One region of the Planococcus maritimus genome, then DNA from elsewhere that is predicted to be linked to it. Evidence: a T-box and tRNA genes for the amino acid it is inferred to sense, from the RefSeq annotation. Region 1 holds a T-box; the other holds one or more tRNA genes.
The links. A T-box is a leader RNA that pairs with one kind of tRNA and senses whether it is charged. The one in region 1 lies ahead of serS (serine--tRNA ligase), so its partner is inferred to be a tRNA-Ser.

Region 2: it encodes a tRNA-Ser, which carries the amino acid that the T-box ahead of serS (serine--tRNA ligase) is inferred to sense. The anticodon was not compared.

The regions. Positions count from the first base shown of each region.
Region 1 is NZ_CP016538.2:18,295-24,822, forward strand. It holds gene pdxR (MocR-like pyridoxine biosynthesis transcription factor PdxR) at 1-743, opposite strand, end outside; gene pdxS (pyridoxal 5'-phosphate synthase lyase subunit PdxS) at 848-1,732, shown strand; gene pdxT (pyridoxal 5'-phosphate synthase glutaminase subunit PdxT) at 1,735-2,340, shown strand; T-box leader at 2,352-2,556, shown strand; gene serS (serine--tRNA ligase) at 2,623-3,897, shown strand; gene BBI11_RS00090 (alpha/beta fold hydrolase) at 3,981-4,838, shown strand; gene tadA (tRNA adenosine(34) deaminase TadA) at 4,853-5,344, opposite strand; gene BBI11_RS00100 (deoxynucleoside kinase) at 5,507-6,145, shown strand; gene BBI11_RS00105 (deoxynucleoside kinase) at 6,142-6,528, shown strand, end outside.
Region 2 is NZ_CP016538.2:1,204,804-1,211,331, forward strand. It holds tRNA gene BBI11_RS06020 (tRNA-Lys) at 1-65, shown strand, start outside; tRNA gene BBI11_RS06025 (tRNA-Leu) at 87-171, shown strand; tRNA gene BBI11_RS06030 (tRNA-Gly) at 173-247, shown strand; tRNA gene BBI11_RS06035 (tRNA-Leu) at 272-360, shown strand; tRNA gene BBI11_RS06040 (tRNA-Arg) at 386-462, shown strand; tRNA gene BBI11_RS06045 (tRNA-Pro) at 488-564, shown strand; tRNA gene BBI11_RS06050 (tRNA-Ala) at 571-646, shown strand; tRNA gene BBI11_RS06055 (tRNA-Met) at 668-741, shown strand; tRNA gene BBI11_RS06060 (tRNA-Ile) at 750-826, shown strand; tRNA gene BBI11_RS06065 (tRNA-Ser) at 842-934, shown strand; tRNA gene BBI11_RS06070 (tRNA-Met) at 979-1,055, shown strand; tRNA gene BBI11_RS06075 (tRNA-Asp) at 1,059-1,134, shown strand; tRNA gene BBI11_RS06080 (tRNA-Phe) at 1,151-1,226, shown strand; tRNA gene BBI11_RS06085 (tRNA-Gly) at 1,231-1,304, shown strand; tRNA gene BBI11_RS06090 (tRNA-Ile) at 1,310-1,386, shown strand; tRNA gene BBI11_RS06095 (tRNA-Asn) at 1,391-1,465, shown strand; tRNA gene BBI11_RS06100 (tRNA-Ser) at 1,470-1,561, shown strand; tRNA gene BBI11_RS06105 (tRNA-Glu) at 1,566-1,636, shown strand; gene BBI11_RS06110 (DMT family transporter) at 1,649-2,629, opposite strand; gene BBI11_RS06115 (1,4-dihydroxy-2-naphthoate polyprenyltransferase) at 2,769-3,683, opposite strand; gene BBI11_RS06120 (isochorismate synthase) at 3,845-5,236, shown strand; gene menD (2-succinyl-5-enolpyruvyl-6-hydroxy-3-cyclohexene-1-carboxylic-acid synthase) at 5,223-6,528, shown strand, end outside.

The sequences.
Region 1 (6,528 bases):
GGAAACTGGTGGGACGGTGTGACATAGGCGATGTCGACGTCGGTTTTGTCCAGTTCCTGCACATTGATGCCGTCTTCATCTACCTCGATTGGGAATGCTTGTCTGTCATCGTGTTCGAAAATGCTATGGGTGAGGGCGTATCCTGGATTTTCAAAGCCAAAACTTAAGCTTTTATCGAACAGCCGGATCAATAATGGCATCAATTGTTCAGTTCCGGACCCGACGATGATTTGTTCTGGTTCGCAGACCACACCACGGGATTGGTATAAATAACGAGCGATTTCAACGCGCAGCGATTCGTCGCCCTGCGGATGGCCAGCAAGAAGGAGTTCGTGATTTTCTTCATCGATTACTTCGCGTGCTGTTTTGCGCCATGTGGGGAATGGGAACGAACGGGTATCGATGCGCGCCGGGTTGAAGTCATAGCCATAGGTGGGTTTGGGTACATCGCGGATAGCCGTTTCTTCTTGTGGCAGATCCAAATAAGCGAGTTCTTCCACGGGCATGGTGAAAAATCCTCTGCGAGGGCGCGGCTCGATAAATCCTTCTGCGACTAACTGCGAATAAGCCAGTTCGACGGTCGTTTGGCTGATTTGCAAGTACTCCGCCAATTTACGTTTGCTTGGTAGTTTCGTGTCGACAGCAATTGTGCCGGCAGTGATGGCGCTGCGGATTTCCCGATACAGCTGCTTATAAAGCGGTGTGGCAGATTGTTTCTGTAATTGAAACATCAGCATATCCATATGAATGCCTCCATCTGACCTTTTAAATTAATGCAAACTGAGTCTTTTTATATGGTCACAGTTTATTATACTGGAAACAACCAATAAAAGGGAGGCATTTTCAGATGAGTCAAAAAGGGACAGATCGAGTTAAACGAGGTATGGCAGAAATGCAAAAAGGCGGCGTCATTATGGATGTGGTCAATGCAGAGCAGGCAAAAATTGCCGAAGCGGCAGGAGCGACGGCCGTCATGGCGCTCGAGCGCGTCCCATCCGATATCCGTAAAGAAGGCGGCGTTGCCCGCATGGCGGACCCGCGCATCACGGAAGAAGTAATGAATGCGGTGTCGATTCCGGTCATGGCAAAAGCGCGCATCGGCCACATTACAGAAGCGCGCGTGCTCGAAGCGATGGGCGTCGATTATATCGACGAAAGCGAAGTGCTGACACCGGCGGATGAAGAATTTCACTTATTGAAAAATGATTATACAGTGCCGTTTGTCTGCGGCTGCCGCAATATCGGGGAAGCGGCACGGCGCATTGGTGAAGGGGCATCGATGCTGCGTACCAAAGGAGAACCAGGTACAGGGAATATCGTTGAAGCAGTGCGTCATTTACGCCAAGTGAATGGCGAAGTACGCAAAATTGTCGCGATGGGTGAAGACGAATTGATGACGGCGGCAAGAGATCTAGGTGCGTCTTACGAGTTTTTGAAGGAAGTGAAATTGCTTGGCCGTTTGCCGGTTGTTAATTTTGCAGCAGGCGGCATCGCGACGCCAGCAGATGCAGCGCTCATGATGGAACTTGGGGCAGATGGGGTCTTTGTCGGATCCGGCATTTTCAAATCGGACCAGCCGGAACGGTTTGCGCGTGCTATTGTGGAAGCGACCGCTCATTATCAGGATTACGAATTAATCGCGAAATTGTCGAAAGATCTTGGCCCGGCCATGAAAGGCTTGGAAATGTCGACAATCGGCGCGGCAGACCGTATGCAGGAAAGAAGCTGGTAAAGATGAAGATTGGTGTATTAGCATTGCAAGGAGCGGTGCGTGAACATGTAGAGGCGATTCAAGCAGGTGGCGCTGAGGCGGTGGTGGTGAAAAAGGCTATCCAGTTGGCAGAACTCGATGGCTTGGTGTTGCCGGGCGGTGAAAGTACGGCGATGCGCAGGTTGATTGACCGCGCGGAGTTGCTGGAGCCGTTAAGACAGTTTGCGGAAGCCGGAAAGCCGATATTCGGAACGTGTGCCGGGCTGGTACTGCTGGCCAAGGAAATCGAAGGGCAAGAATCGGCGCATCTTGGGGTCATGGACATCATGGTCGCGCGCAACTCTTTTGGAAGGCAAGTGGACAGCTTTGAAGCGGATCTGGCTATTGCAGGAATCGATGAGCCGTTTCCAGCGGTCTTTATCCGCGCGCCGCATATCGTGCGTGCGGGTGAGGATGTGGAAGTCTTGTGTGAATACGGGGGACGCATTGTACTGGCGAAGAGTGGACCGTTTCTCGGCTGTTCGTTCCATCCCGAGTTGACGGGCGACCACCGGCTGATGCAGTTGTTTTTGGACATGGTGGAAAACAGGGAACTCTTGCCAACAACAGCGCACTATAGTAAAATATGAATAATTTCAAAGAAGAAACGTTGATGGGAATAGTACAGCGCAGTTTTTCTGTAAGAGAGCCGGTGGTTGGTGCGAACCGGTGTCAAACGCGTTGGAATCCACCCCGGAGTTGCATGGCGATGAGCCAGTGCCGGTTTTAATGCCGTTATGTGATGAAGAGGATTGGCTTTTTGCCGATCAATCAGGGTGGCAACGCGGGTAGCTCTCGTCCCTTTACCAAGGGATGAGGGCTATTTTTGCGTTGTTTTTTCTTTTTTGACGAAGACTTAAGGAGGAATTTCTATGTTGGATATCCGTTTTGTACGGGAAAATTTTGAACAAGTGAAGACGAAGCTCGGTAAACGCGGGGAAGATATTTCGGTATTAGACGATTTTCAAGCGCTCGACCAGAAGCGCCGCGAACTCATTGTCCAGACTGAGCAACTGAAGGCAGAACGCAACGAGGCGTCTCAACAGATTGCCGTCATGAAGCGCAACAAGGAAAATGCTGACGAGGCGATCGCGAAAACACGCGAAGTCGGCGACCAGATCAAAGTGATTGATGACGAATTGCATGAAGTGGAGGAAAAACTCGACTATATCATGATGCGCGTGCCGAACATCCCGCACGATAGCGTACCGTTTGGCGATTCTGAAGACGATAATGAAGAAATCCGTACCTGGGGTGAGCAGCCGCAGTTCGATTTTGAAGCAAAGCCGCATTGGGACATCGCGACGGAGTTGAACATTGTCGATTTCGAACGCGCTGCTAAAGTAACGGGCAGCCGCTTCGTGTTTTACCGCGGCCTTGGGGCACGCTTAGAACGTGCGCTGATTAACTTTATGATGGACCTTCATCAGGAGCAGCATGGCTATGAGGAAATGCTGCCACCGTACATGGTCAACCGTGAGAGCTTGACGGGTACAGGGCAATTGCCGAAGTTTGAAGAAGATGCGTTCTTGATCGAAAAGGAAGATTACTTCCTCATCCCGACCTCTGAAGTACCGGTGACGAACTTCTACCGCGACGATATCTTGACTGCAGACATGCTGCCACAAGCCTTTGCTTCTTATAGCGCGAATTTCCGTTCTGAAGCGGGTTCTGCCGGACGCGATACGCGTGGGTTGATTCGCCAGCATCAATTCAATAAAGTTGAACTTGTGCGCTTTGTGAAACCGGAAGATTCTTATGACGAGCTCGAGAAGCTAACGAGCCATGCAGAGAAAGTACTGCAATTGCTAGGGCTGCCTTACCGTGTCTTGAAGATGTGCACGGCTGACCTTGGCTTTACGGCAGCGAAGAAATACGATATTGAAGTATGGATTCCGAGCCAGGAAACGTACCGTGAGATTTCTTCTTGTTCAAACTTTGAGGATTTCCAGGCGCGCCGTGCGAACATCAAATTCCGCCGCGAAGCAAAAGGCAAGCCAGAGTTCGTCCACACCTTAAACGGCAGTGGGTTGGCTGTCGGCCGTACTGTCGCCGCCTTACTTGAGAATTTCCAGCAGGAAGACGGTTCTGTGGCTATTCCTGAAGTCTTGCAGCCTTATATGGGCGGCAAAACGACGATCCGTTAAATCACAAGACCCGAATGCATTTCGGGTCTTTTTTTCGTGGAGAAAGGGTAGACAATTAGAAACAGGGAAAGGGAGCGGTGGATATGAACGAAGTGGAATTTCAGTTTGTAGAAACGAATGGCATCCGGCTTCATACAGCTGTAGCCGGTCCGGAGCAGGGAGAACTTGTTGTATTGCTGCACGGCTTTCCGGAATTCTCTTATGGGTTTCACCATCAAATGGAGGCACTCGCTGCCCGGGGCTACCGTGTAGTAGCACCCGATCAGCGCGGCTATCATTTGAGCGATAAGCCTGAGCGCATTGAAGCGTATACGATCGATCAATTGCGCGATGATATCACCGGATTGATTGAAGCATTCGGGGAAACTTCAGCAGTGATCGTCGGCCATGACTGGGGAGGGGCTGTAGCTTGGCATTTGGCAGCGACGCGGCCTGAGTATGTCAAAAAACTCATCGCTATTAATATTCCGCATCCTGCAGCGATGCCAAGAGTCTTCATGAAAAATCCCATGCAATGGGTGAAAAGCTCGTATATGGTGTTTTTCCAACTGCCGGATGTACCGGAACGGCTAATGGCTGCAAACGATTTCGAATGGATGACACAAGCGATGAAAGGGACTGCAAGACGAGGGGCATTTACAGAACAGGAACTGGAACGATACCGGGAAGCGTGGGGGCAAAAAGGGGCCTTGAGCGGCATGCTCAATTGGTACCGCGCATTGCGAAAAGGCAGTCTTAACCAAATTCCGATCAGGCCAGTAGAGGTACCGACCCTAATCCTGTGGGGTGTGGGCGACCCGTTTTTGTCGCCGATGCTGGCCAAAGAAAGTTTGAAGTTTTGCGCGGATGCCGAACTGGTCTGGATCGGTGAGGCGACTCACTGGGTGCAACATGAACAACCAGCCATTGTGAATCGCTTGATCCGAGAATTTATCGCATGAAAAAACGGAAAACCCTAGGCCTGGGTTTTCCGTTTTTCTTTATTGCGTTTACGCAAGTCCCGGAAGAATTGGGTAAGCAACCCGCCGCACTCATCCGCTAGCACATTTTCCGTTACTTCGCATTGATGGTTAAAGCGCTCATCATTTAGCAAGCGGTACAGTGAATCGACGCAGCCTGCCTTAATATCACGCGCTCCGTAGACGACATGGGGAATGCGCGACTGCAAAATAGCGCCGGCGCACATTGGGCAAGGCTCTAACGTTACGTAAAGCTTGGTGTCTTCAAGACGCCAATTATCGAGTGTTTCGCACGCTTGCTGAATGGCCAGCAATTCGGCGTGTGTCACCGCATTGCGCGTCGTTTCCCGCAAATTATGCGCCCTTGCGATCACGCGGTCGCCTTGGACAATGACCGCACCGATCGGCACTTCGCCTTTTGCCGCTGCTTTTTGGGCCTCTTCAATGGCCAGCCCCATGAAATAATGATCTTTTTCCATTCCGTTCATGATGCATCGCTCCTCAGGTTTCAGTGTATCATTTTTTCATCCGGATAAAGAACTACAAATTGTGTAGACGTTTGAACACCATTTGGCTCTACTTTTCATTTGACGGTTATGGTAAAATAAATGGCATTGCATTTCACTTGAATCGAAGAAGGGGGACTTCTTGTGCCGGTGCCATTTATCACCGTGGAAGGTCCGATCGGAGTGGGGAAAACTTCACTGACGAAAGCACTTTCAGAGCAACACCAATTTCAATTGCTAAAGGAAATCGTGGATGAAAATCCGTTTTTGAATAAATTTTATGAAGATATCGAGGAATGGAGCTTCCAAACGGAAATGTTCTTCCTATGCAATCGCTATAAGCAATTGAGCGATATCCAAAAGAAATTCATCTCCAACCAGGAGCCGGTCGTTGCGGATTATCATATTTTTAAAAATTTGATCTTTGCCAAACGGACGTTGCCTGAAGAAGAATACGCCAAATATGAAGCCATCTATAAAATCTTGACGGCCGATATGCCAAAGCCGAATATGGTCATTTACTTGCATGCGAGCCTGGATACTTTGATGAAGCGCATCAAATTGCGCGGCCGTGAATTCGAACAGATGATCACGCCTGATTACATGGAGCAATTGTCTGCAGACTACCATGAATTCATCGAACGTTTCGAGCGCGAGCATCCGGAAATTCCAGTTTTACGCTTTAACGGAGACGAACTTGATTTTGTGCAAAACCGTTCCGACCTTGAAGTGATTCTCACTCATGTAGAAGGAACACTTGAAAAAAGGAGCTTATCGATATGAATGAAAATTTGAGAGACAAGTATGGCATCCCGAAAGATGCTGTCATTACTATCGCAGGAACTGTAGGTGTCGGCAAATCGACGATGACCAAAGCACTTGCGGACTCGTTGCAATTCCGCACGTCTTTTGAAAACGTAGACGGCAATCCATACCTTGATTTGTTTTACGAGGATTTCGAGAAATGGAGTTTTCATTTGCAAGTTTACTTCCTAGCAGAGCGCTTCAAGGAGCAAAAGCGCATGTTCGAGTACGGCGGGGGGTTTATCCAAGACCGCTCGATTTATGAAGACACTGGGATTTTCGCGAAAATGCATCAGGAAAAAGGCACGATGAATGCCGTGGATTACGAAACGTATACGAATTTGTTCGATGCCATGGTTATG
Region 2 (6,528 bases), 1.2 Mb from region 1:
TCAGTTGGTAGAGCATCTGACTTTTAATCAGAGGGTCGAAGGTTCGAATCCTTCATGGCTCACCATTTTAATTTTATAATTGCCACGCGGGTGTGGCGGAACTGGCAGACGCACTAGACTTAGGATCTAGCGCCTTCGGGCGTGGGGGTTCGACTCCCTTCACCCGCACCAAGCGGAAGTAGTTCAGTGGTAGAACGCCACCTTGCCAAGGTGGAGGTCGCGGGTTCGACCCCCGTCTTCCGCTCCAATTTTATTATCTGTCCAATGCCCCGCCGGGGTGGCGGAACTGGCAGACGCACAGGACTTAAAATCCTGCGGTAGGTGACTACCGTACCGGTTCGATTCCGGTCCTCGGCACCAACTGTTTTATCAAATTTTATATTAAGCGCCCGTAGCTCAATTGGATAGAGTACTTGACTACGAATCAAGCGGTTAGAGGTTCGAGTCCTCTCGGGCGCGCCATATTTTTGTCATCATCCTATTCAGTCGGGAAGTAGCTCAGCTTGGTAGAGCACTTGGTTTGGGACCAAGGGGTCGCAGGTTCGAATCCTGTCTTCCCGACCACTTTATGGGGCCTTAGCTCAGCTGGGAGAGCGCCTGCCTTGCACGCAGGAGGTCAGCGGTTCGATCCCGCTAGGCTCCACCAACTATACAATTTAAAGATCCTGGCGGCGTAGCTCAGCTGGCTAGAGCGTACGGTTCATACCCGTAAGGTCGGGGGTTCGATCCCCTCTGCCGCCACTTTTTTAGGACCTTTAGCTCAGTTGGTTAGAGCAGACGGCTCATAACCGTCCGGTCGCAGGTTCGAGTCCTGCAAGGTCCACCATTCAATATTTATCACGGAGGAATACCCAAGTTTGGCTGAAGGGATCGGTCTTGAAAACCGACAGGGGAGTCAAATCCCGCGGGGGTTCGAATCCCTCTTCCTCCTCCATCTTTTAAAAAAATGAGTGGACAATTTTCAATTAATATTATTATCGCGGGGTGGAGCAGTTCGGTAGCTCGTTGGGCTCATAACCCAAAGGTCGCAGGTTCAAATCCTGCCCCCGCAACCAAATGGTCCCGTGGTGTAGCGGTTAACATGCCTGCCTGTCACGCAGGAGATCGCCGGTTCGATCCCGGTCGGGACCGCCATTTTTATTACTAATATGGGTCAGTAGCTCAGTCGGTAGAGCATTAGATTGAAGCTCTAAGTGTCGGCGGTTCGATTCCGTCCTGACCCACCATATTGCGGGTGTAGTTTAGTGGTAAAACCTCAGCCTTCCAAGCTGATGATGAGGGTTCGATTCCCTTCACCCGCTCCAACAATGGGCCTATAGCTCAGCTGGTTAGAGCGCACGCCTGATAAGCGTGAGGTCGGTGGTTCGAGTCCACTTAGGCCCACCATTGTTCCGAAGTAGCTCAGTGGTAGAGCACCGCACTGTTAATGCGATGGTCGTAGGTTCGAGTCCTACCTTCGGAGCCATACTGGGGAAGTACTCAAGTGGCTGAAGAGGCGCCCCTGCTAAGGGTGTAGGTCGGTAACACCGGCGCGAGGGTTCAAATCCCTCCTTCTCCGCCAGTAAGGCCCTTGGTCAAGCGGTTAAGACACCGCCCTTTCACGGCGGTAACACGGGTTCGAATCCCGTAGGGGTCATTATAAAAAGCGTCATGCATTTATATGCATGGCGCTTTTTTCTTTTTCTAATTTTTGTTCATGGCTTGAAGCGAAACTGTGAATGACCATTCCTAGTATTACCAAAATTAGCCCCGCAAGTGCGATTGTGGAAGGGAAAGCAATGCCTAAAAGTAAAAATTCACCTATTAGTGCAAATATGACTTCCATTGATTGTGTAGCTTCTACTGCTGCAAGCTTCGGCATGCTAGTTCTAACCATATCGGTCGCCATAAAGAAGAGTACAGTCGCAATGACTCCTGAACTAATCGCAACTATCAACGATTGATAAGCCTGAGAATTGGAGGGTAATCCATTTGTCAAGACCCCATAAATAGAAAGAACTAACCATAGAGGTAAACTGGCTATCGTCATTCCAAGTACACGTTGATATGCGTCGAGTTTACCTTCGCATACCTCCATCATTTTACGATTTCCAAGTGGATAAGCAACAGCTGCGATTAAAACGGGTATCAATCCCAACAATAAGTTTGAAATCGAAACATTGGCTAGGTGGTCAAGTTGAATGAGAGCTATGCCAGCTAAGATAATTGTAGAGAAGAGTAATCCTTTAATGGGTATACGTTGTCTGTGCATTAAAATTTGATCGGCTATAGGAACTCTAACGAAAAAAAGTGGAGCCATTAAGGTTCCAGCGATGATAGTAAATTGCCACGTTCCAGCAATTAACCAACCTGGTGAATGGGCTGCTGCAAAGCATAAAGGGGCATAAAAAAGACCAAAGCCTACAAAACTCCACACTATCCATTTAATTTTGTGCTTCTTCATTTCTTTGAAGAGCGGATACAAGTTCCCCCTGATTATTACGATCAACAAAAGGAAGGGGATCATAAATAGGTAGCGGAGCGAAGCGCTCCATATCCAATGGCCTCCTTGCGCTTCCATTATGGAATTGACGATAAAAGTGACTGCAAAAAACATTGCGCCGGCAAGACCAAATACAATCGGTTTCATAAAACTCCACCTTTTCTATATGTTATATCCAATATATCGCAGTTAATGAATTTTCACCATTCTTATTTAGTTAAGAGGGCTTTCGTTATCTAACTCAATAATAAAAAGCTGGTGACACATTGCCATCAGCTTTAGGATATTAAGATAAAAAGTAATCTACTAGTAAACCAATAGCTAGTAGGAAGTTAAATAAAGTATTCGTGATTCCTGTATCTTTCATAGCTGGCATTACTTTCAAAGGTTCAGTGTGGCGTTTGAATGTTTTGATTACCTTTACAGGCTTAACTACACTAAGCAGTACTAATAATGCCCATGGAGTGATAATGCCGAGCACTACTAATAAAATAATCCAGGCATAGGACAAAATAAAGAACCACATGAAGATGGTGACGGCAGCTGGTCTGCCGGCCAGAATGGCTAAAGTACGCCGGCCGCTTTTTTCATCCCCAACTATGTCTCGAATATTATTGGACATCATAATGGCCGCTACAAGCAATGTGCTAGGGATCGCGAGCATCACAGCAGTCGAGGTGATCGTTTCTGTCTGGATATAAAAAGCAACGATGACAATCAGAAAACCCATAAACAGTCCTGAGAACAATTCGCCAAGTGGCGTGTAAGCGATTGGATAAGGACCTCCGGTGTAAAAGTATCCGACTAGCATGCCGATGCCGCCGACTGCCAATAACCACCAGCTGGTAGAAGCTGCAATATAAAGCCCGAGTATTGCAGAGATCGCATAAAGCAAGAATGCCAGCGCCAAAACGGTTTTCGGTGAAACGCCGTTACGCACAATGGCTCCACCTATGCCGATGGATTCTTCATTGTCGAGACCGCGTGCAAAATCGTAGTATTCATTGAACATATTGGTTGCTGCTTGAATCAGCAGGCTTGCTATTAACATGGCTGCGAATAGCGCCCAATCTAAAGCGGTGTAGTGGATGGCGATCATTGTTCCCAGGAATACAGGGGCAAATGATGCGGTCAAGGTATGGGGGCGGGTAAGTTGCCACCAGACACGCCAGCCGCTATCAGCTTGTATCGAATGTGTCATTTCTATCTCTCCTATTCATTTCTTTCCAACCTATATTGTACTGCAATACGCAGAGATTTACAGCATATGTTGTGCTGAATTCCAGAGAAAGGGGTATGATAGAAAGTAGAGATTAAAATGTATCGCAGTCAGTTAATGCTGCAGTAAACGGAGGTAATCCGGTGAATTCACAATCGTATTCATCAACTGAACAGATGGAAGCGAACCGCTTTAGCGAGTATCGCTTTTATACAGAAACCATTGAAGTATCGACCATGTCTGCTTTGGCGTTTTTTGAGGCAGGGCAAGAGAAATATGAAGGCAAGCGGATGTTCTGGCAGAATCGGGAGAAGTCCTTTACGCTAGTTGGCCTGGGGCATGCCTATGTTCTCACAGCAGATGATTATAAGGGGCGGTTTAACAACATACAAAAAGATTGGAAAGCATTGAGTGCCCAATTGGTGAATGAAGAGACAGCCGTTCAGCCAGTGTTATTTGGGGGCTTTTCATTTGATCCTTTGAATGACCAGCCGAGCGAGTGGAGAAATTTCCCTCAGGCTTATTTTGCCGTCCCGACTTTTCAGCTGATTATTAAAGGAGAGCAGGCTTATGTTAGTGTCCACCTGATCACGAAGGCACCGAATAGTTTTGCGGATTTTGAAGCACTTCGGAAAGAACGTGACCGGCTGATTCACGCAGCGCAAGTATCCGAGCCAAAAGCGTATCAAAAGCCCCGAGTCGCCGAAAAGAAAGAATTAAAAAAAGATGAGTATATGCGTTCTATTGAAAAGGTCACTCAAGTGATTCGTTCGGGCGAAGTGGATAAAGTTGTGATTGCAAGGGCGCTTGGTCTTTGTTTTGATGAAGTCCTATCCCCGGCATCGGCTCTATATCAGGCGGCGAATGAGCAGCCTGAAAGCTTTTTATTCGGCTTGGAAGCAGGAGAGCAATTTTTCTTTGGCGCAACGCCAGAGCGCCTTGTTAAAGTAGAGCAGCAAAAAGCATTGTCTACGTGCTTAGCGGGATCTACACCTCGTGGACAATCCGTAGAACAAGACGAAGCATTAGGAAAAGCTTTGCTCGGTGATTCCAAAAATCGTTCTGAACATCAATATGTGGTTCAAATGATCGGGGATGTATTTAAGGAACATTGTATAGATCCACGGATTCCGCAGCATCCGAAACTGATGAAAATCCGAGATATCCAACATTTATATACTCCGGTAGAAGGGGAACTCAAAAATGGCAGTTCGCTACTGGATCTTGTCGAAGCGCTCCATCCTACGCCAGCACTAGGCGGGGAACCGAAACAGCAGGCGCTCAGCTTGATCCGTTCTTATGAGCCTTTGAATAGAGGCTATTATGCGGCACCGATCGGTTGGATCGATGCGAAAGGCGACGGTGAATTCGCCGTAGCGATTCGCTCGGCGTTATTGGATGGGGATAAAGCTTATTTATTCGCAGGCGGTGGCATTGTGGCAGATTCTACGCCGGAAGCGGAATACGATGAGACATGGGTGAAGTTCCGCCCAATGCTTCGTGTACTGGGAGGAAATTTACATGACGAATCGTGAATTTTTAACTGAATATGTATTAGCTTTTACACATTCTTTGCTCCATGCGGGGGTAACGAAAGCAGTTATTAGCCCAGGTTCGCGTTCCACTCCACTTGCTTATGCATTCATGAAACAGCAAGGGATTGAGACTTATCGTCAAATAGATGAACGTTCAGCCGGCTTTTACGCGCTCGGTTTGGCGAAAGCGTCAAACGCCCCGGTCGTTTTGCTTTGTACATCAGGCACTGCAGCAGCTAATTATTTTCCGGCCATCGTAGAAGCCTATTATGCGCGTGTGCCTCTTATTGTCGTCACGGCAGACCGTCCGCATGAACTGCGCGAAGTTGGGGCCCCGCAAGCAATTAATCAAATCAACTTATTCGGATCTCATGTTAAGTGGTCAGTCGATCTGGCACTGCCAGAGCAAGGCAATCATCTGGATTCGTTGAAACGCCATTTGGGGCGTGCCGCCACCTTAGCTAAAACAGCGCCTAAGGGCCCGGTCCATCTGAATGTGCCATTCCGGGAACCGCTTAGCATTGATTTCGATCAAGCTTATGTAAGTGGCACTGAATTATATCGTTTCGAAAGCGGCGAGCGGTTAACTGATAAAGCAGCTGATTTCTTAACAGAAGTGTTCACGCAGTCTCGCGGTCTGCTGATTGCGGGAGAAAACACCGGTGAGATACCAGTTGAGCAATGGGAATTTATCCGCCGTCTCGGCTGGCCGGTGCTTGCCGATCCGTTGTCGAATTTACGGGCAAATGTGCCAGCGGATCTTCATGAGCTCATTATCGATTCCTATGATGCGTTGCTGAAAAATGCTGAATTCGCTGATCGTGTAGCGCCGGATGCCGTAGTAAGAATCGGGCCTCAGCCTGTGTCTAAGCCGCTCAGCTTATTCTTGAGGAAAGCCAAGCCAGCGCGTTATGTCGTGTTGGATGAAAGTCCGATGCTGAGAGATCCACAATCAGCAGCCACGCATCATATCCAGCAGCATTTTTCTGCCTTGTGGCAGTTGAAATTGAACGCGAAATCTTCTCATCCGTACTTGAGTCTTTGGATAACAGCACAAAAATTGGTGCAGGAGACAATGGAGACTCATTGTCAGGAAGAATTGGACGAAGGGGTGTTAGCAAAAGCCTTTTTCGATGAGCTGAACGATTGCGATTTGACCGTCAGCAGCAGTATGCCAATCCGGGATGCCGATACGTATTTCCAAACGACGCAGCGGGACGTGCGAATTTTTGCCAACCGCGGCGCTAATGGCATTGATGGGGTGGTATCGACAGCTTTCGGGATCCAGGCAG